DNA from 3 places in the Mumia sp. zg.B21 genome. Region 2 is predicted to be linked to each of the others. Evidence: riboswitches for the same ligand, from Rfam matches in the RefSeq annotation. Region 2 holds a riboswitch; each other region holds the start of a gene.
What was found. Region 2 has a riboswitch for thiamine pyrophosphate ahead of KV100_RS08145 (ECF transporter S component). Riboswitches for the same ligand answer to the same signal wherever they lie in the genome.

Region 1 (7,080 bases), on a different contig from region 2:
GCGCCGTGCTCGCGGACGACGTCGAGGATCGAGCTCGGCGCTCCCGGGTCGACCCGGCGCATCGAGACGGTGACGAGCTCCGTGCCGCTCATCTCCAGGCACCGACGGAGGACAGCGGGGCTCGGAACCCCTCCGGTACCGAGGAACAGCCGGCTCGTGAACGGCACTCCGGCCACGGTGAGCGGGGACGGGTCGGTGGTCGTCAGCACGACTCTCACCCTCCTTGGACGGCGGTGACGACGTCGACCTCGGCGCCGTCGCGGACGAGGTGGTCCTCCCATCGGGAGCGCGGCACGACGATGCCGTCGACGGCGACTGCCACGTCGGTACGTGGCAGCGCGAGCGTGCGGAGCAGCGCGAGCACCGTGAGAGGCTCGGCGAGCGCGTGGGCCTGGCCGTTGAGACGGATGGTCATCGGGCCTCCTGGAGTGTCGGCGACAGGCGAAGCGGGTCGGTGTGACCCGACCCCTCAGGTGGCGAGGACTCCTCGACGAGCGCGGTGATCACGTCGGCGGTCCAGGGCGCGAGGAGCACGCCGCCACGATGGTGCCCGGCGGCGACGAGGAGACCGGGGATGCCGGTGGCCCCGACCAGCGGCAGGTGGTCCGAGCTCGAGGGACGCAAGCCGGCTGCCGCCTCCACGAAGGCGCAGTCACGCAGCTCCGGCACGACCTCGACCGCGTCGTGAAGGAGGTCGTGCACCCCCTCCACGGTGACGGTCGTGTCGTACCCCCGCTCGAGCATGGTCGCGCCGACCACGATCTCGCCGTCGTTGCGCGGGACCAGGTAGACGGGTCGGCCGCGCACCGCGGCGCGCACCGTCCGGGCCAGCATGGGCCGGGGGGCATGCAGCCGCAGGATCTCGCCCTTGACCGGGCGCACGGCGTCGCGCAGCCACTCGGGTGCGCCCTCGGTGGTGCGTAGCCCGACACCGTTGGCGAGGACCACCACGTCGTGGCCGCGCGCGCGCCCGTCCTGCCTGGTGCGGACACGCAGCGTGTCGCCGTCTCGCACCAGGTCGACCGTGTCGTCGACGGCGGTCACGTGCCGACGCGCGCATGCCGCCAGCAGAGCAGCGAGCAGAGTGCGGTTGTGGACGCTGCGGTCACCGGGGATCTCGACGACGGCGCGCAGCGCTGGGTGCAGCGCCGGCTCCCGGGCGCGCACCTCCCGCCGGGTGAGCGGGTGGTACGGGATCGTGTGGGTGTCGAGCAGCGCGGTGACCCGCTCCTGCTCGCGGGCATCGTCCTCGGTGGCGGCGGCGAGCAGCGTGCCCTCCCCACGGACCTCCAACGCTCGCCCGGCATCGCGTTCGAGGGCGGCCGCCATGTCCGGCCACCGTGCGAGCGACGCGACGCCGACCCGCAGCAGCGCCTCCTCGCCGTACCACGCCTCACCTGCGGGGGAGAGCATCCCCGCGGCCGCCCACGAGGCCCCACGGGCGGGCGTGGGGTCGTACGTCGTGACACGGTGACCACGACGTGCGAGCGACCACGCGACGGTGAGCCCGACGACTCCACCACCGACGACGGCGACGTCGCGGCCGGCTGGCCGGTGAGAGCGCGACACTGCTCCTGCCTCCCTTCGCCGGCATGACCCGGATCAGGTTCGACGGTCGGAGCGGCATCGGCTCCCTCTCAGCCCGTGCCCGGGCTCCCGTGGGGACCTCCGCACCGTAGGCGGGCTACGACGGCGTCGTCAAGCGGGCCCGGCGCCCGCGGGTCGAGCCGAGAAGGACGCCGGCGATGACCACCGCGCCGGATGCGAGCTCGAACGGGTCGAGGCGTTCGCTCAGGAGAAGAGCGCTCGCGCTCATCCCCACCACCGGGACGAGCAGTGAGAACGGCGCGACGGTGCTCGACGGATAGCGCGTCATCAGCAGCGTCCACAGTCCCGAGCCCACGACGGTCCCGATGACGACCGTGTAGAGGAGACCCAGCACGGCGGGCACCGCCTCGGGGGTGAAGGCGGTCACGAGCGACTCTCCGACGGCTCCCGGCCCCTCGAAGAGCAGCGAGACCACCAGCATCGGGATCGGGGGGACCACCGACATCCACAGCGTGAGGTGGAGCGGGTTGGAGGGGTGCGCCTGGCGGTTCGCGAGGTTGCCGAACGCCCAGCCGAGCGCGGCCAGCAGCGTGAGCACCACGGGGAGCAGGGCTGCCGTCTGCGACCGGTGCCACGCCACGCCGGCGAGCCCGGCGATCGCGATCACGATGCCGAGAATCTGCCGGCCGCTGAGCCGTTCGCGCAGCAGGACGCCGGCGAGCACCACCGTGAAGGGCGCGGAGGCCTGGAGCACCAACGAGGCGAGTCCTGCGGGCATGCCCGCACGCATGCCTACGTACAGGAAGAAGAACTGTGCGATCCCGAAGCCTGCGCCGTACCCGATCAACCAGCGCAGCCTGACGTCCGGGCGCGGGACGAGAAGCACGGTCGGGACGGCGAGCAGCCCGAAGCGCAGCGCGACGCAGAACATCGGCGGGAAGTGCTCGAGCGAGGCGTGGATGGCGATGAAGTTCAGTCCCCAGGTGATCGCCACCAGTACGGCGAGGAGACGGTCGCGGGTGGTCACGAGAGCCAGCGTGCGCTTGCGCCTGGGTGAAGCACAATCGAATACTCCTACGACTACGATGTAGCGTTGCTTCAATGAAGGATGCTGGCATCGACGTCGACAAGCTCGCGATCGTGCGGGAGCTCGCCGAGCGGGGGAGCATCACGGCGGTCGCTGCGGCGACGTACCGGACGCCGTCGGCGGTCTCGCAGACGATCAAGGCCCTCGAGCGTGACCTCGGGACCGTCCTCGTCGAGCGTGAGGGCCGTGGGGTCAGGCTCACCGAGGCCGGCCGGCTGCTCGCCGAGGGCGCCGTCGAGATCGCCCAGGTCGTCGCGCGCACCCGGGCCCGCCTCGAGGAGTTCCGCGGCGAGGTGGCGGGCGAGGTCGCCGTGACAGCCTTCCCGAGCGGCGCCGAGATGCTGCTGGCTCCGCTCGCGCCGCGGCTCGCGACGCGTGCGCCCGGCGTGACCGTACGGCTGAGCGACCTCGACCTCGCGGAGTACGAGCTCCGAGCGGCCACCGCCGACCACGACGTGGTCGTCGGGCACTCGGTGGTCGCGGTGCCGGACCCTGCGGCGACGGGCCTGCACGTCACGCCGCTCCTTCGTGAGCCGCTGGACGTGGCCGTGCCCCAGGATCACCGCCTCGCCGGCCGCGACCGGGTGCGACCCGAGGACCTCGTCGGAGAGCGCTGGATCGGCGTCCCTGTCGGCCATCCCTTCGACCTGCTGCTCCCCATGCTCGCCGTCGACGGACAGTCCCCTCGTGTCGAGCAACGGTTCCTCGACAACCACGTCACGGCCGCGTTCGTCGCGGCCGGGCAGGGTGTGGCGCTGTTGCCGCGGCTGTGGCGAAGAGCAGCGGAGGCACGCGGCGTCACGCTGCTCCCGCTCGACGGCGTGCGGGCGGGGCGCCACGTGTTCGCGCTCGCAAGGCCCGACCGTGCCGAACGCGCGGCTGTCCGATGCGTCCTCGACGCCCTCCTGGAGATCGCCGACGAGGCGAGATGAGGGTGTCGCCCTCGCTCGCTGCACCGGCCCACTCTTTGCACTCTCCAGGCCCGAGTGCTAGAAAGGAGAGCGTTAGCACTCGGATCATCTGAGTGCCAACGTTCCAAACGGGCCAGGACGATGAGGTCCGAAGGTCGCGGCGAGAAGGGTTTGCCGTGGACGCGGGTCGTCCGTCGCGGGCATCCCCTGGGCCATCCACCTCTACGCGGAGGAATCGCGGGAGATATGCCGAAGACCATTGCATTCAACGAGGAAGCCCGTCGCGGCCTCGAGCGCGGGATGAACATCCTCGCCGACGCCGTGAAGGTGACCCTCGGTCCCAAGGGCCGCAACGTCGTCCTCGAGAAGAAGTGGGGCGCTCCCACCATCACCAACGATGGTGTCAGCATCGCCAAGGAGATCGAGCTCGAGGATCCCTACGAGAAGATCGGCGCCGAGCTCGTCAAGGAGGTCGCCAAGAAGACCGACGACGTCGCCGGCGACGGCACCACCACCGCCACCGTGCTCGCCCAGGCGCTCGTGCGCGAGGGCCTGCGCAACGTCGCGGCCGGCGCCAACCCGATCGCGCTCAAGCGTGGCATCGAGAAGGCCGTCGAGGCCGTCAGCGCCCAGCTGCTCGGGATGGCCAAGGACGTCGAGACCAAGGAGCAGATCGCGTCCACGGCCGCGATCTCCGCTGCTGATCCGTCGGTCGGCGAGATCATCGCCGAGGCGATGGACAAGGTCGGCAAGGAAGGCGTCATCACCGTCGAGGAGAGCAACACCTTCGGGCTCGAGCTCGAGCTCACCGAGGGCATGCGCTTCGACAAGGGCTACATCTCGCAGTACTTCTACACCGATCCCGAGCGCATGGAGGCGGTGCTCGAGGATCCCTACATCCTGATCGCCAACTCCAAGATCAGCGCCGTCAAGGACCTCGTGCCGGTCCTCGAGAAGGTCATCCAGTCGGGCAAGCCGCTGCTGATCATCGCCGAGGACATCGAGGGCGAGGCGCTGGCCACCCTGATCGTCAACAAGGTCAAGGGCACGTTCAAGTCCGTCGCCGTCAAGGCTCCGGGCTTCGGCGACCGCCGCAAGGCCATGCTGACCGACATCGCCATCCTCACCGGTGGCGAGGTCATCAGCGAGGAGCTCGGTCTCAAGCTCGAGAACGCCGACATCTCGCTGCTCGGTACGGCCCGCAAGGTCGTCGTGACCAAGGACGAGACGACCATCGTCGACGGCGGTGGCTCGGAGGACCAGATCACCGGCCGGGTCAACCAGATCCGCGCCGAGATCGAGAACTCCGACTCCGACTACGACCGCGAGAAGCTGCAGGAGCGGCTGGCGAAGCTCGCCGGCGGCGTTGCGGTCATCAAGGTCGGCGCGGCCACGGAGGTCGAGCTCAAGGAGCGCAAGCACCGCATCGAGGACGCCGTTCGCAACGCGAAGGCTGCCGTCGAGGAGGGCATCGTCGCCGGTGGCGGCGTCGCGCTCGTCCAGGCGACCGCCGCGGCGTTCGAGAAGCTCGATCTCGTCGGTGACGAGGCGACCGGTGCGCAGATCGTGCGCTCCGCCTCGACCGCCCCGCTGAAGCAGATCGCGATCAACGCCGGCCTCGAGGGCGGCGTCGTGGCGGAGAAGGTCCAGGGCCTTCCCGCGGGTCACGGCCTCAACGCGGCGACCGGCGAGTACGTCGACCTCATCGCCGAGGGCATCCTCGACCCGGCCAAGGTGACCCGCTCGGCGCTGCAGAACGCAGCCTCGATCGCGGCGCTCTTCCTCACCACCGAGGCCGTCGTCGCCGACAAGCCCGAGAAGAACCCCCCGGCCATGCCGGGTGGCGACATGGGCGACATGGGCGGCATGGGCTTCTGAGCCACCCCGCCTGAGCTCACGCTCGACGCACCACGCGGCGCCCCGTCGGTCTCCGGACCGGCGGGGCGTCGTCGTACGGTGGGCCGGTGTACGTGCCGCGCTTCAACTCCCTCGACGACGCAGCGGCGATCGACGGCCTCATCGCCGCCGTCGGTGCCGGCGACCTCGTCACGGTGGGCGCGGACGGCATGCCGTACGCGACCCGGCTGCCGCTGGTGTGGCTGCGCGAGGAGGGTCGCGTGATCGCGCACGTGGCCCTCGCCAACCCGCACTGGCGCACGATCGGCGACGGATCGCCGGCCCTGGTCGTGGTGAGCGGACCGCAGGCGTACGTCTCGCCGTCGTGGTACGCGACCAAGGCCCAGCACGGCAGGGTCGTCCCGACGTGGAACTACAGCCGCGTCGAGCTGCGCGGCACGGTGCGCGTCCGTCGTGAGACCGAGTGGATCCGCGACGCCGTCACCCGTCTCACCGACCTCCACGAGCGGTCGCGGCCCGATCCCTGGGCGGTGACCGATGCGCCCGCGCCGTTCGTGGACGGCCAGCTGCGCGGCATCGTCGGCGTCGAGGTGGCCGTGACCTCGGTCGAGGGCAAGGCCAAGCTCAGCCAGAACCGCTCGGCAGAGGATCGCGACGGTGTGGTGCACGGCCTGCGCCGCGAAGGCGACGCCGAGGCGCACGCTGTCGCGGGCACGATGGATCAGTCCTCGTCGACGTCGTCCCACGAGACCGCGTCGACGAGGTAGACCTGCTCACCCGCGCGCGGGTCGCGTGCGTGCAGCGTGAGGAACACCGGGGAGAACGGCCCTCCGAGGTCGACAACCGTCGCTCCGGCGCCCAGAACCCCGCGGATCCGGTCTGGTGGGCACGTGCGGTCGTTCCTGGTGACGACACCCGGGGTCGTCCACACCGGCACGCCGTTCATGGTGCCGGAGAGCTGGAGGTGGAAGTGGCCGCACAGGACCGCTCGGACGTCCGTCCCGGCCACAGCGTCGGCGAGCAGGTTCCGGTCGCGGAGACCGTCGTTGCGCATGAACGGCGCCCAGTCGACGTGCAGAGGCGGATGGTGGAGCGCGACGACAGACCCGTACGGCGCGGGGGTCGCGAGCTGGCCACGGAGCCACGCGACCTGACCGCCGTCCAGCTCACCGTGCACCGATCCCGGCACGAGGCTGTCGAGCGTGATCACCCGCAGGCCCCCGACGTCGCTGACCGCGGCGCGCTTGCCCGCCGACCCACCCGCGAGCCTGCCGACGTCGCGTCCGCCGGCGTCGAGGTGCCCGGACCCGAGCGCCCGCGTGAACGCGGCCCGGTCGTCGTGGTTGCCCGTCGTGTAGACGTGCGGTACGCCGCGCTCGGCGGCGTACGCGCCCACCATCTCGCGGACGGCGACACAACCCTCATACGACCCGTCGTCGGCGATGTCGCCGGTGACGAGCACGAGGTCGAGGTCGGGGACGTGACGCGCGTCGTGGAGGATCCGCTCGAGCGCGCTGACGGCGTCGACGCCGTCCTCGTCGGGGCCGGTCCGGCTGACGTGGGTGTCGGAGAGGTGGAGGATCCGGTGCGCCACGGTCACCGCCTGAGATAGCGCGTGGCGGCCGCTGCAAGGGCCGTGGCGTACCGGCGCTGGCCTGCCGCGGAGCGCATCGCCCG
Region 2 (7,080 bases):
ACACCGGACAGACAACCAACCTGGGTGTCGTCGTTTCTCGATGGTTCGCCGCGGTCAGAACCGCCGCAAGCCGAACAGAGCTGCCAGGACACGTCCGGCGCGCGGGTATCGACCGTCCGGCCTACGGTCGGCAGGAGGCGACTCTCACTATGCGACGGGGGCTTCTGTCATGGCGTCGAACTCCCGACCGACGAAGATCCGCGGTCGCTCGGTCGCGCTCGTCTTCGTGGGTGCGATGGTCGGGGTCGCGGCTCGCGAGGGCCTCAAGCTCGCCATCCCGAACAGAGACGGGATCCCGATCGTCGTCCCCGTCGTGAACGTCCTCAGCGCGTTCGTGTTCGGCTACCTGTTCGAGGCGCTCGCCCGCAAGGCGCCTGGCACCGAAAACACCTCGCCGTGGATGCAGCTCATCGGGGTCGGGTTCTGTGGCGGGCTGTCGACGTACAGCTACCTCGCTACTGAGACGGCCGTGCTCCTGTACGACTCACGGGTCGGCATCGGCGTGGTGTACGCCATCGGGACGATCATCCTCGGTGCCGTCGCGACCTTCGCGGGGTTCATGCTCGCGTCGCGGCTGCGCGCGCGGAGCACCGGCGACACCGGGGTGGAGACATGACCTTTCCGCTCTTCCTCCTGATGATCGTGGCCGGCGGCGTCGGCGCGTGCGTGCGCTTCGTCCTCGACGAGACGATCAGGTCGAGGAACCCGGAGCCACCCTTCCCGATCTCTACCGCGCTCATCAACCTGAGCGGCTGCTTCGTGCTTGGATTTGTCACCGGCCTCGTCGTCAGCAGGCTCGCCTCGGAAGACGTACGCGCCGTGGTCGGGTCGGGGTTCGTCGGCGGCTACACGACGTTCAGCATGGCAAGCTTCGAGACCGTTCAGCTGATCCGTGAGATGCGCTATGGTGCGGCTGCCGCCTACGCCTTCGGCATCCTCGGGGGAGGCGTCGCGCTCTCGCTCCTCGGATTCGTCTGGGGCAAGACCCTGTAGCCGCGGCCAGCTCCGCGAAGATCTCGAGGGTGCGCGTGTGACGGACAATCGGAGGGACAGCCGCCGCACCGGCCACCCCGGACGAGATCGGAACCCATCACGGTGAGCACGACGAGAGGGGGACGCGCGCCCCTTCGCGCAGCATCGATCGGGCTCGTCGTCTGCGGAGGAACCCTCGGCGCGGCAGCGCGCGAGGGACTCGTGCTCGCCGGTCGGCACACGGACGGGGGGCTGTTCGTGGTGCCGCTGGCGAACGTGATCGGCGCGTTCATCCTCGGCTACCTGTTCGAAGCCCTGACCCGCACCGCTCCTGCGCCGGAGCGGACGAGGCGCTTGATGCTTCTCGTCGGTGCGGGATTCTGCGGTGGCCTCACGACCTACAGCGCGCTCGCGACAGGCACCGCGGCGCTGTTCGACGACTCGAGGATCGGCGTCGGCATCGCGTACGCGTTAGGCACCGTCGTGGTCGGCGCCGGCGCGACGCTGCTGGGCATCGTGCTCGCGTCCGGGCTCCATGACCGGAGGGCTGCGGACAGGCACGAGGCTGGAGGGGCGGATTCGTGACGTTCCTCCAGTTCCTGATGCTCGTCGTGGCCGGCGGCGCAGGGGCCGGCGTGCGCTACGTGGTCACGTGGACGGTCGCAGCCAGGACGTCGCGCTCGGGCTTCCCCTGGGCAACCATGATCGTCAACCTGACCGGGTCTCTCGTGCTGGGCTGCCTCCTCGGCCTGGCGTCCGGCGACCGGGCCCCGTCCGACATCGCGGTGACGGTCGGGGCAGGCTTCCTCGGCGGCTACACGACATTCAGCGCGGCCAGCCTCGAGACCGTCACGCTGGTCCGGGAGAAGCGTTACGTCCTCGCCGCCACGTACGGGCTGGGCGTGCTCGTCGCGGCGGTTGCGCTCGCGCTGCTCGGGTGCGCATGGAGCAGAAGCCTCTGACTCCTACGGCGGTCGCCGGACACGGTCCTGTGGCGTGAGGCGGCTACTCCGCGAAGATCGCCAACGTGCGCGCGACGCACACGGGCTTGTCGATGCCCTCGGCCTCGATCGTGAACTCGACGCTCACGCGCTGACCCAGGGCGACCGGCACGACCTCGACGAGCCTCGCGCGACCGCGCACCTTGGACCCGACGGGCAGCGGCGCGGGGAAGCGGACCTTGTCCGACCCGTAGTTGACGCCCATCTTCACGCTCTCGACCTTGTAGGTCTCCGCGGCCAGCATCGGGATCAGCGAGACCGTGAGGTAGCCGTGCGCGATCGTACGACCGAAGGGCCCCGCGGCTGCCTTCTCGGGGTCGACGTGGATCCACTGGTGGTCACCGGTCGCCTCCGCGAACAGGTCGACCTGCTCCTGGGTGATCTCGTGCCACTCGCTGACGCCGAGCTCCTCCCCCACACACGAGGTGAGCTCGGCCAGGTTCTTGAAGACGCGCATCCGATTCCTCCGCACTAAGCGCTCGCTTACTGCCCCGATCCTAGAGGGGAGGGGCTCAGCGGACGAGCCAGGGTACGGCGGCGAGCGCGACGCCGAGAGCCAGCAGCGCGCTGTCGGTGCGGGACCACGGCGCCGGCTCCGCCCACGTGCGCCGCTGCGCCGAGGCGAAGCCGCGTGCGTCCATCGCCACCGACATCCGGGACGCGTCGCGCAGCGCGGACACGAGGAGCGCGAACGCGAGCGAGACCGCGTGACTCACCCGTGAGACCGGGTTGTGCGTCGGCCCGAACCCGCGCGCTCGTCGCGTCCGGTCGAGCTGGCCCCACGTCTCGCGCAGCGCACCGAAGCGTTGCATCGCCGCGGCGAACGCCACCACCGGCCGCGCCGGCAGCCGCAACCGCTGGCCGAGCTGGTCGGCCAGCTTCGACGGGTCGACGTACGCCGCGAGCACCGCCCCGGGCAGCGCGAGCACGACGATGCGCAGACCCGCGGTCAGTGCGACCTCGAGATCACGCCCACCAAGCCACCACGTCGACCACACGAGCGACACCGAGGCGACGGCGATCGCCCCGAAGCGGGCGAGCGCGAACCTCGGCGACGGGAGCAGGACGGCACCGGCGACCGCGTACGCGCCGAGAGCGAGGCACGCGGTCTGCAGGTCGCGCACCGCCAGCGAGGCGACGATCGCCAGCGTGCCGATCGCGAGCAGCACCAGCGGGGTGGCCCCTCGGACGAAGCGTCTCATCGAGCGTCGTCCCCCGGTGCGGGCGTGGGCACAGGCCCGGGCGCGACGTTACGACCGCCCTCGAGCGGCACGACACGGTCGGCCCGCGCTGCGAGATCGGCGTCGTGGCTGGCCGCGCCGATCACCGCGTCGGCACCCGCAGCGGCACGCATCCACCCCGTGACGGCAGCCCACGTACCCCGGTCCTGACCGACGGTGGGCTCGTCCAGCAGGAGGACGGGCGGACGGTGAGCCAGGGCAGCACCGAGGGCCAGCCGTCGCTGCTCCCCGCCGGAGAGCCGGTACGGGTTCGCGTCGGCGAGGTGGTCCAGCCGGAGATGGACGAGAACGGCGTCGACGTCGACCGGGACGCCGATCCGCCGGGAGGTCGCCGCGATCTCGTCGCGGACGCGGGTCGTGAGAAAGCCGTGCTCCGGGTTCTGCGGGACCCACCCGATCAGCGCGGCGAGGTCGCGCGACCCGATCCGGTGCGGCGGTCGACCCAGCCCTCGCACCTCGCCGGCACCCGGACGTCGCAGACCCCCGACGACCTCGAGCAACGTGGACTTGCCCGCCCCGCTCGGCCCGCTGAGGACGGTGACGGCCCGCGACTCCAGGGCGGCGTCGACGTCGCGCAGCGCCGCGGTGACAGTGGCGCCCCGAATGTCGGTGCGGCGCAGGTCGACGCCCAGCGCGAGCGCATCGAGGCGCGGCACCGCGCGGTCGGTCTCGACCAGCACGACCGGCGGCTCGACCGGCTCCGGCGCGGCGACCCCCGGCATCCACACCCCGACGCCGGCGAGGTCGTCGCGCAGTGTGGCGACGAAGCTCACCGGGTCGGTGTCGGCGACCACGGATCCGTCGTGGCCCAGGACGACCACACGGTCGACGTGAGGGAGCCACGGGGCGATGCGGTGCTCGACCACGACGAGGGTCGCCCCTGTCTCGGCGACGACCTCCGCGACGCAGCGGCGTACGGCGTCGGCGTTGACGTCGTCGAGCATCGACGTCGGCTCGTCGAGGAGCAGGAGGTCCGCCTGCGACGCCAGCACCCCGGCCAGCGCGGAGCGCTGAAGCTCTCCTCCGGACAGCGCGGACGTCGGGTGCTGCATGCCGTACGGCAGGCGTACGGCTCGCAGCGCGTCGCGCACCCGCGGCCAGATCGCAGCCGGGGCGACGCGGGCGTTCTCGAGCCCGAAGGCCACGTCGCGGCCGAGCCGCTCGGCGACCACCGCGTCGCCGGGGTTCTGCAGCAGCATTCCGACGCGGCCGATGGTGGTGACCTCGCCGAGGGCGTCGCCGTCGCCGGTGGTCTCGAGCACCCCTGCGGCCGCCCGGAGCACCGTCGACTTCCCGGCGCCCGACGGCCCCGCCAGCAGCACCCGCTCACCCGGGTCGACGCGCAGGTCGAGGCCGGCGACGACCGGCGTACGCCGGCCCAGCGGACGCCAGCCGAAGCCGCGGAACGCGACCGATCCGGTCACGCTCGCGGGGAAGGGCTCGTGGACGACGCCGCGGCTCGGTCGTGGTGCTCGCGACCGGCCCCGAAGGCGTCGAGAGCACCCGTCTTCGCCAGGGCCCGGACGAGCAGCCACCCTCCGACGCCCGCGACGAGCGCCCCCGACACCGCGAAGAACACGAGATAGACGAGCTGGTAGCCGAAGGCCCAGTCGGCGTAGTACGCGTACCACTCGTACACCGCCTCGAACGCCCCGGCGAGCGCGCCTGCTGCGGCGGCGACGACGACACCCCACCGGCGGTACAGGAAGAGGGCGAACACCAGCTCGACCCCCAGGCCCTGGATCAGGCCCGAGACGAGGACGGACATGCCCCACTGGTTGCCCAGCAGGCCGGAGACGACGGCTGCGACCACCTCGGTGCCGACCGCGGCGCCGGGTCTGCGGACGACGAGCCCGCCGATGACACCGCCGATCAGCCAGACGCCGGAGATCAGGCCGGAGCTCGGGGGGTAGGCGAACAGCGCCGTGCCGCTGACGACGGCGAACAACTGGTTCCATCCCCAGAACACCACGCCGATCGCCACGCCGAGCATCGCCACCGTGACGAGGTCGATCGTGCGGTAGCGGGTCGAGGACGTGCGAGGACGAATGGCATCAGCCACGGTGACTCCCTTCGCCGGTGCTAACCGGTGCAGGTTCGGAGGGTCTGCGGGCTTTCCGCACTCTCAGCGCACCGTGCCGTCGGGCACCTGCGCTCCCCTGTCGTGAGGTCGACTCTAGCCGCACCCGCGGCATCGTGACGAGCGCCCGCTAGGGCGCGGTCCGCAGCGAGGACGCCAGATCGGTCAGTGCGGAGTCGACGACGCGGTAGTAGGCCCATCGGCCTCGCTGCTCGCGGGTGACGAGGCCGGCGGAGACGAGCTGTTTCATGTGGTGCGAGACGGTCGGCTGACTCAGCCCGACCGGCTCGGTGAGGTCGCAGATGCAGGCCTCGCCTCCTTCGGACGCGGCGATCAGCGACATCAACCGCACCCTGGTCGGATCACCCAAGGCTTTGAACATCCGGGCGAGCACCGCGGCCTGGTCGTCGTCGAGGACGCCCCCGGTCAGCGGCGAGCAGCATGCTCCGGCGGAGGTCTCGAGGACGGGAAGCGTCATGTCCATCACCCCATCGTGCCACACGTATTGACATCCGTCGATCAATCGGTAGTGTTCGATGCATCGAACTTCCTCGATCTCAGGAGACATCATGACCCTCACGAACGACGAGCTCGTCGAGCAGGTCCGCGAGCGCTACGCCGCCGCCGCCGTCCAGGCCCGCTCCGGCACCACGAACGACCTGGTTCTCGCGACGACCGAGTCGTGCTGCGCGCCGGCCGCCGACGCCGCGGACTCGTGCTGCGGCGGCTCCACCGCGGAGGTCGATCCCTCGTTCGGTGCCGGCCTGTACTCGAGCGCCGAGGCGGCCGAGCTCCCGGCCGAGGCGCTCGCCGCGTCGCTCGGCTGCGGCAACCCGCTCGCCGTCGCTGCCTTGAGCCCCGGCGAGAAGGTGCTCGACCTGGGCTCCGGCGGTGGGATCGACGTCCTGCTGTCCGCCCGGCGCGTCGGTCCCGACGGCTTCGCGTACGGCGTGGACATGACCGACGAGATGCTCGACCTGGCCCGGGCCAACGCCACGAAGGCCGAGGCCACGAACGTGGAGTTCCTCAAGGGGTCGATCGAGGACGTGCCGCTGCCCGACGCGGCCGTCGACGTGGTCATCTCCAACTGCGTGATCAACCTGTCGGTCGACAAGCCCCAGGTCCTCGCCGAGATGTTCCGCGTGCTGGTTCCGGGCGGGCGCATCGGCATCTCCGACGTCGTCGCCGAGGACCACCTCACGCCGGCCGACCGTGCCGAGCGCGGGTCGTACGTCGCCTGCATCGCCGGCGCGCTGTCGCGCAGCGAGTACCTCGACGGGCTCGCCGCGGCGGGCTTCGCCGACGCGACGGTCGAGCTGACCCATGAGGCGGCCCCGGGCATGCACGGTGCGATCATCCGTGCCACCAAGCCGACTGCATGACGGTCTCCGACGCCGGCACCCGCCCCGCTCTCGCCGGGCGGCTGTCGGCGACCGACCGGCTGCTGCCGGTGTGGATCGTCGCCGCGATGGCGGTCGGGCTGCTGGTCGGGCGCCTGGTCCCCGGACTCGACGACGCGCTGGGCGGCTGGGAGATCGGGGAGGTCTCCGCGCCGATCGCGCTGGGCCTGCTCGTGATGATGTACCCCGTCCTGGCGAAGGTCCGCTACGACCGGACACGCGCGATCCTCGGCGACCGCCGTCTGATCGCGGTGTCGCTGACGCTGAACTGGATCGTGGGTCCGGCGCTCATGTTCGCGCTCGCCTGGCTGCTGCTTCCCGACCTCCCCGAGTACCGCACCGGGTTGATCATCGTCGGCTTGGCCCGGTGCATCGCGATGGTCCTC
Region 3 (7,080 bases), 1.4 Mb from region 2:
GCAGTGGCAGACGCTCTTCTACGATGGCCGCTACTCCAACACCGACCTGCAGACCGGCGCCGACGAGGCCCGCATCCCCGACTTCGTCAAGCTCGCCGACGCCTACGGCTGCGTCGGGCTGCGGTGCGAGAAGGCCGAGGACCTCGACGCGGTGATCGAGAAGGCGATGTCCATCACCGACGCGCCGGTCGTCATCGACTTCGTCGTGCACCGCGACGCGATGGTGTGGCCGATGGTCCCGGCCGGAGTCAGCAACGACATGATCCAGATCGCGCGCGACATGGCGCCCGAGTTCGGTGACGAGGAACTGTGATGAGCCAGCACACCCTGTCCGTCCTGGTCGAGAACACCCCTGGTGTGCTCGCCCGCGTCGCGAGCCTCTTCATGCGCCGCGGCTTCAACATCGACTCGCTCGCGGTCGGGCCGACCGAGATCCCCGAGATCTCGCGGATGACGATCGTGGTCAACGTCGACGAGCTGCCTCTGGAGCAGGTCACCAAGCAGCTGAACAAGCTCGTCAACGTCCTCAAGATCGTCGAGCTCGAGCCCACCACCTCGGTCGAGCGTGAGCTCATGCTGATCAAGGTCCGCGCCGACTCACGGACGCGCGGACAGGTCTTGGAGACCGTCCAGCTGTTCCGGGCGAAGGTCGTCGACGTCGGCGTCGACGCGGTGACCATCGAAGCGACCGGAGACCCCGGCAAGCTCGACGCGATGCTGAAGGTGCTCGAGCCCTTCGGCATCCGCGAGATCGCCCAGTCCGGACGCGTCGCGATCGGTCGCGGAGGACGGTCGATCACCGACCGCACCCTGCGGGCGGTCCCCGGCGCGTCCACCCAGACCGCCTGAGCGTACGGTCGATAGGGGCCGTACGTCTGATCCGAGCGGCACCACCCGGTGCCACACGGCACCACGAGAAGGAGCAACCCCGTGCCTGAGCTGTTCTACGACGACGACGCCGACCTGAGCGTCATCCAGGGCCGCAGCGTGGCCGTCCTCGGCTACGGCAGCCAGGGCCACGCCCACGCGCTGTCCCTGCGCGACTCCGGCGTCGACGTCCGCGTCGGACTCCCCGAGGGCTCGAAGAGCCGTGAGAAGGCCGAGAACGAGGGCCTTCGGGTGCTCACCCCGGCCGAGGCGTGCGCCGAGGCCGACGTCATCGTCGTGCTCGCGCCCGACCCGGCGCAGCGCAGCCTCTACACCGAGGCGATCGAGCCGAACCTCAACGACGGCGACGCCCTGATCTTCGGGCACGGCTTCAACATCCGCTACGGCTACGTCAAGCCGCCGGCCGGTGTCGACGTCGGCATGATCGCCCCCAAGGGTCCCGGTCACCTCGTCCGCCGCGAGTACGTCGAGGGCCGTGGCGTCCCCGTCCTCGTCGCCGTCGAGCAGGATGCCACCGGCAACGCGTGGCCCCTGGTCCTCTCCTACGCCAAGGCCATCGGCGGCCTGCGTGCCGGCGGCATCAAGACGACGTTCACCGAGGAGACCGAGACCGATCTGTTCGGTGAGCAGGCGGTCCTCTGCGGCGGCGTCTCCGCACTGGTCCAGGCGGGCTTCGAGACCCTGACCGAGGCCGGCTACCAGCCCGAGGTCGCCTACTTCGAGTGCCTGCACGAGCTCAAGCTGATCGTCGACCTCATGTACGAGGGTGGCATCGCCAAGCAGCGCTGGTCGGTCTCCGACACGGCCGAGTACGGCGACTACGTCTCCGGTCCGCGGGTCGTCGACGCGCGCGTCAAGGAGAACATGCAGGCGGTCCTCGCCGACATCCAGAACGGCGCGTTCGCCGAGCGCTTCATCGCCGACCAGGACGCCGGTGCGGCAGAGTTCAAGAAGCTGCGCGCCGAGGGCGAGGAGCACCCGATCGAGGGCACCGGCCGCGAGCTGCGCAAGCTCATGGCCTGGGTCAAGAGCGGCGACGACGACTACACCGAGGGCACCGCTGCGCGCTGACCCTCGTACGTCCCGACCGGCGGTGAGCCCGGTCCCACGCGCATCACGGCGTGGGACCGGACTCACCGCCGTCGGCGTTGGCGGGCCGCGGGGAGGTCTCCGGGGTAGATGAGACGAGCGAGCCAGCGGCGGGACGCGAGATAGACCTCGTGAACCCCTCCGCGGCGCCAGGCGCGACGGACGCGACGGGCGGAAGCCATGCATACCCCTCGTGGGAAGGAGTCGGGTGGGTTGCCCGAACGCTAGCGGGCCGGTGCGACGTCGCGGAAGGGGCTCCCGGCACTTCTGTTATCGTCGCCAGCAGTTGCAAGGCCGGGGTGCCCGAAGGGCTGAGAACACACCCGCCGAACCTGATCCGGGTCATACCGGCGAGAGGGAGCCTGATGCTCGAACCCCGTACCGCTGCCCACGTCCACGACCAGCTCCGGGCGCAGACCCCGCTGGTGCAGGTCATCACGAACTACGTGTCGATGGACATCGCCGCCAACCTGCTCAATGCCGCAGGCGCCTCTCCGGCGATGGTCCACGACCCGCACGAGTCCGCGGAGTTCGCCGGCATCGCCCAGGCCGTCGTCGCCAACATCGGCACGCTGTCCCCGCCGTGGGTCGACGGCATGCTCGCCGCGGTCGAGGTCGCCTCGGCCACGGGCAAGCCGTGGGTCCTCGACCCGGTCGCGGTCGGCGCGACCACCTATAGGCGCGAGTCCGCCGCTGCCCTGATCGAGCACCGCCCGACGGTGATCCGGGGCAACGCGAGCGAGATCCTTGCGATCGCGACCTCGACGGGGGCAGGGCGAGGGGTCGACGCCGACGCCGATACGGCCGACGTCCGTACGGACGCCGAGGCGCTCGCGTCCAAGCTGGAGACCGTCGTCGCCATGACGGGCGCCGTCGACATCGTCACGGACGGCACCCGTACGACCGAGATCCACGGCGGCGATGCGCGCGCCCCGATGATCACCGCGCTCGGGTGCTCCGCGAGCGCCCTGGTCGCCGCGGCCTGCGCGGTCCACGACGACGCGTTCGAGGCGTCGGCGAGCGCACTGGCGATCCTGACGGCCGCGATCGAGAAGGCCGCGCCGCTCGCCGAGGGTCCCGGATCGCTGCGCTGGCGGTTGCTGGACGCGCTGTCCACGTTGTCTTCCGAGGCGGTCGCCGAGGTCGTCGCGCGCTGATGGTCGGCCCGGCCGGAGACGTCCGTCTCTATCTCGTCACCGGGTCCGTGCCTCACGGTGCGGACCTGGTCGACGTCGTCGCCGACGCCGTCGACGGGGGAGCGACGACCGTCCAGCTCCGCGACAAGCACGCGTCGACCGACGAACGCATCCGGCTGGCCACGAGGATCGCCGCGCGCGTCGGTGACCGTGCGTCGTTCGTGCTCAACGACGACCTCGCGGCGGCGCGCGCCGTGCCCGGTGCGGGCCTGCACATCGGGCCCGATGATCTCCACCCCGCGCGAGTGCGAGAGGTGCTCGGCGACGACGCGGTCGTCGGGTGGTCGCTGCACGACCTGGCCCAGCTCGACGACGCCGAGGCGCTCGCCGCGTGCAGCTACCTCGCGGTCAGCCCGGTGTGGGCGACGCCGACCAAGCCCGACACGACCGCGCCGTGGGGACTCGACGGCGTACGCCGCCTGCGCGCGGCAACGCCGGACGACCTCCCGCTCGTCGCGATCGGTGGCATCTCCGCATCGAACGCCGCGTCGGTCGTCGCCGCCGGCGCCGACGGCATCTGCGTGGTCTCCGCGATCTGCTCGGCACCCGAGCCGCGTGCGGCCGCCCGCACGCTCCGCGAGGTCGTCGACGCCGCCCTCGCCGCACGCTCGGAGGTCCAGCCCTGAGCGCCGTGCCCGTCATGCTCACCATCGCCGGCTCCGACCCCTCAGGCGGCGCCGGGATCCAGGCGGACCTCAAGACGGCGACCGCCCTCGGCGTGTACGGCGCCGCGGCCCTGACCGCGCTCACCGTCCAGAACACCCGCGGCGTCTTCGGGATCCACCCGGTGCCTGCGGCGTTCGTCGCCGAGCAGGTGCGTGCCGTGCTGGACGACCTGGACGTGAGCGTGGTCAAGATCGGGATGCTCGGCACGGTGGAGATCGTGCTCGCGGTCGCCGACGTCCTGCACGCCGCGGACGTGCCCGTCGTGCTTGACCCGGTCATGGTGGCCACCTCCGGCGACACGCTGGTCGGGGAGGACGTGGTGGACACCATCCGTACGACGTTGCTGCCGCTGGCGGCCGTCGTCACGCCCAACGTGCCGGAGGCTGCGGTCCTGACCGGCACCGCGCCGGCGACCGATCCCCACGGGCTGGCGACCGCCGGGCGCGCGTTGCGCGCAGCGGGCGCTGCAGCCGCGCTGGTCAAGGGCGGACACCTCGAGGGTCCGGAGAGCATCGACGTGCTCGTCGACGCGGAGGGTGCGTGCACCTATCGTGCACCGCGGATCGACAGCCCCAACACGCACGGGACAGGCTGCACGCTGGGGTCGGCGATCGCGTCCGGCCTCGCGCTCGGCCTGCCGCTGCGCGAGGCGGTGGGTGAGGCCAAGGACTACCTGACCGGGGCTTTGCGCAGCGGCGCCGAGCACTCGGTGGGTCGCGGCCACGGACCTGTCGACCACCTCTGGAGGTCGCGCGGGTGACGGACGAGAGGACGTTCTCCGAGGCCGCGTGGGCGCACGTCGCGAGCTGGTACGACGCGATCCTCGAGCACCCCTTCGTGGTCGGTCTCGCCGCCGGGACGTTGCCGGAGGACGTGTTCGGCCGCTACCTGCTCGACGATGCCCACTACCTCTCCCGCTACGGCAGCACGCTCGCGATGCTGGCCGCGCGTGCGGGCGACCCGGCGCTGTCAGCCGGCCTCGCACGCGCGGCCGCCGAGGCGGTGGAGGCCGAGCGGCTGATGCACGCGGAGTTCCTCGTGCCTCGCGGCCTCGACCCGGACGGGCCTGATGCGGCGGAGCCGACGCCGACCTGTCAGGCCTACGCCGGCACGCTGCTCGCCGACGCCGCGTACGCACCGGTCGAGGTCGGTCTTGCGGGTGTGCTGCCGTGCTTCCGCGTCTATCTGGAGGTTGGGCGCGCGATCGCGGCACAGGCGACCGACGCTGCGCATCCCTACCGCGCCTGGATCGACACCTACTCCGACCCCGCCTTCGACGCCGCGGTCACGCGGGCCGAGGGGTGGGCCGACCACCTCGCGACGGCGGCGACGCCCGAGCGCCGTACGAAGATGCTCGCCGCCTACGAGCGCGCGACGCGATTCGAGTGGATGTTCTGGGACGCGTCGTGGCGCGGGGAGACCTGGCCGAGGGCCTGACCTCCCCGCGCCCACCTGCCGTCACGGGCAGCCGGACATCTCCCGCACCGTGAGCGTCGGAACCCCGTCGCGGACCGCGTCGGCCACCGCCCGGACCCCGTCGGCATACTCGCCCTCGGCGTCCATCGGCGCGAGCAACGGCCAGCGGCGCCCGCTTGCCAGCGCCTCGACGGCGGCCTTCCTCGCCCGGTCGTCTCGCGCGTCCTCGGCACGCCGGAGCTCTCCGACCCAGCCGCACACCACCGGCTCGAGCACCTGGGCGCTGAGCTGGTAGCGGTCGTTGGTGCCGAGGTCGTCGAGTGACGCACGGTCGAGTCCCGGCGGGAGCGGCACACCGGCCAACAGCTCGTCGATCACCTGCGAGGCCTTGTCGGGAGTGACGATCTCCGGCGGCATCGCCGCGAGCCACTCCGGGACCGAGACCGCTCGAACCGTTCGCAGGACAGCCACGATCTCGGCGCGATTCCTCCAGCCGCCGCCGGTGCGGATCTCGGAGAACGTGCCGCCGGACGGGCGCAGCATCACGGCGATGTCCGTGGTCGAGTATCGGAACTCGCTGCCGTCCTGCCCGTCGATCGAGAACGGTCGCGGAGCAGAGACGTCGAGACGGTCCTCGAAGTAGCCGGCGTACTGGTCGGCTCGGTACCAGACGAACTCGAGCTCGCGATCGCCCTGGGTGAACACGATGGTGCCCTCGTCCTCGGCGAACCCGTACACGTGGGTCACCTTCCAGCCGGGCTCGCCGACCAGCAGCCGCGGCTGGCGGCCGGCGGCTTCGACGACGGCGGCGGCGTAGCGGATGGGCGCCTCGACCGTCGGCTCGGAGGCGGCAGGAGGCGCGGCCGGCGTCTCGGGGTCGTCGGTCGAGCCCACCCAAGCAGGGACGAGGAGGGCTGCGGCCATGACGGCAGCGGACGCGAGCGCTCCGGCCAGTGGCAAGCGCCACGATCGTCTCGACCGCTGCGGGCGTCGAGCGGTGTCGGCCATGATCTCGTCCAGCAGGGCTCGGTCGGCTCCGCCGAGGTCAGGCGTCGCGTGCCGCACGTACGGGTCGGCGGCGCTGAGCCGGCGGTCGAGGTCGGTGTCGTTCATCGTCCCTCCTCAGGGCTGAGCATGGTGCCGACGCTCATCACGCGTCCGGGTTCGGGATGGTCGTCGCCAAGGGCGTCGCGAAGCCGTCGACGCGCTCGGGACAGGCGGGTCCGTACGGCGCTCGGACTGATCTCGAGGACGCGTGCGATCTCGCGGGGTTCGAGCTCTTCCCACGCCGAGAGCATCAACAGCTCACGGTCGGCCGCTCCGAGCCGCTGCAGCGCCGTTCGGACGGCACTGTGCTCCGCGACGTCGTCGGAGGGGTGGGCGTCGGAGGTCTCGCTCAGCTGCTGGCGCAAGCGCTCGCCGAGGCGCTCGCGGCGGCGCCCACTGCGCTCGGCGTTCGAGCGGACGTGCCGGGCCACCCCGTACAGCCAGAGGCGGCTCTCGTCCCCGGACGGGATCGCGTCCCAGCGCCGCCAGGCGACGAGGAAGGTCTCCGCGACGAGGTCGGCGGCGTCGTCAGGGTGGCGCGTCCGGCGGATGGCGTAGGCGAGGAGCGCGTCGAAGTGGGCGGTGTAGAGCTCGCGGAAGCGCTCCTCGCGAGCCGTGTCTGGTGTCGTCGTCACATCACGTCATGTCCGGGGCGTAGCCGATCGTGACAGCCGCTACGCGGTCAGCGCAGGGCCGCGTCGCGAGGGTCCCGACGTGGGGCGCCCGGCCAGCACGGTCTCCCATGCGAGGGCGAGACGGTCGACGGCGTCGTCGATGG

Region 1: linked by a shared signal. The riboswitch ahead of thiO (glycine oxidase ThiO) and the one ahead of KV100_RS08145 (ECF transporter S component) in region 2 are both predicted to bind thiamine pyrophosphate.
Region 3: linked by a shared signal. The riboswitch ahead of thiM (hydroxyethylthiazole kinase) and the one ahead of KV100_RS08145 (ECF transporter S component) in region 2 are both predicted to bind thiamine pyrophosphate.

Annotation. Positions count from the first base shown of each region.
Region 1 is NZ_JAHWCJ010000002.1:898,469-905,548, forward strand. It holds gene KV100_RS13170 (thiazole synthase) at 1-209, opposite strand, end outside; gene thiS (sulfur carrier protein ThiS) at 215-415, opposite strand; gene thiO (glycine oxidase ThiO) at 412-1,569, opposite strand; TPP riboswitch at 1,578-1,662, opposite strand; gene KV100_RS13185 (EamA family transporter) at 1,685-2,575, opposite strand; gene KV100_RS13190 (LysR family transcriptional regulator) at 2,650-3,567, shown strand; gene groL (chaperonin GroEL) at 3,793-5,424, shown strand; gene KV100_RS13200 (FMN-binding negative transcriptional regulator) at 5,511-6,170, shown strand; gene KV100_RS13205 (metallophosphoesterase) at 6,125-6,997, opposite strand; gene KV100_RS13210 (N-acetylmuramoyl-L-alanine amidase) at 7,000-7,080, opposite strand, start outside.
Region 2 is NZ_JAHWCJ010000001.1:1,685,458-1,692,537, forward strand. It holds gene KV100_RS08110 (CrcB family protein) at 170-616, shown strand; gene crcB (fluoride efflux transporter CrcB) at 613-993, shown strand; gene KV100_RS08120 (CrcB family protein) at 1,096-1,557, shown strand; gene KV100_RS08125 (CrcB family protein) at 1,554-1,934, shown strand; gene KV100_RS08130 (MaoC family dehydratase) at 1,978-2,430, opposite strand; gene KV100_RS08135 (energy-coupling factor transporter transmembrane protein EcfT) at 2,486-3,175, opposite strand; gene KV100_RS19915 (ABC transporter ATP-binding protein) at 3,172-4,638, opposite strand; gene KV100_RS08145 (ECF transporter S component) at 4,635-5,276, opposite strand; TPP riboswitch at 5,266-5,385, opposite strand; gene KV100_RS08150 (metalloregulator ArsR/SmtB family transcription factor) at 5,425-5,778, opposite strand; gene arsM (arsenite methyltransferase) at 5,864-6,676, shown strand; gene arsB (ACR3 family arsenite efflux transporter) at 6,673-7,080, shown strand, end outside.
Region 3 is NZ_JAHWCJ010000001.1:330,101-337,180, forward strand. It holds gene KV100_RS01715 (acetolactate synthase large subunit) at 1-313, shown strand, start outside; gene ilvN (acetolactate synthase small subunit) at 313-849, shown strand; gene ilvC (ketol-acid reductoisomerase) at 931-1,959, shown strand; TPP riboswitch at 2,263-2,354, shown strand; gene thiM (hydroxyethylthiazole kinase) at 2,343-3,134, shown strand; gene thiE (thiamine phosphate synthase) at 3,134-3,799, shown strand; gene thiD (bifunctional hydroxymethylpyrimidine kinase/phosphomethylpyrimidine kinase) at 3,814-4,599, shown strand; gene KV100_RS01745 (TenA family protein) at 4,596-5,276, shown strand; gene KV100_RS01750 (hypothetical protein) at 5,298-6,368, opposite strand; gene KV100_RS01755 (RNA polymerase sigma factor) at 6,365-6,937, opposite strand; gene KV100_RS01760 (PLP-dependent aminotransferase family protein) at 6,977-7,080, opposite strand, start outside.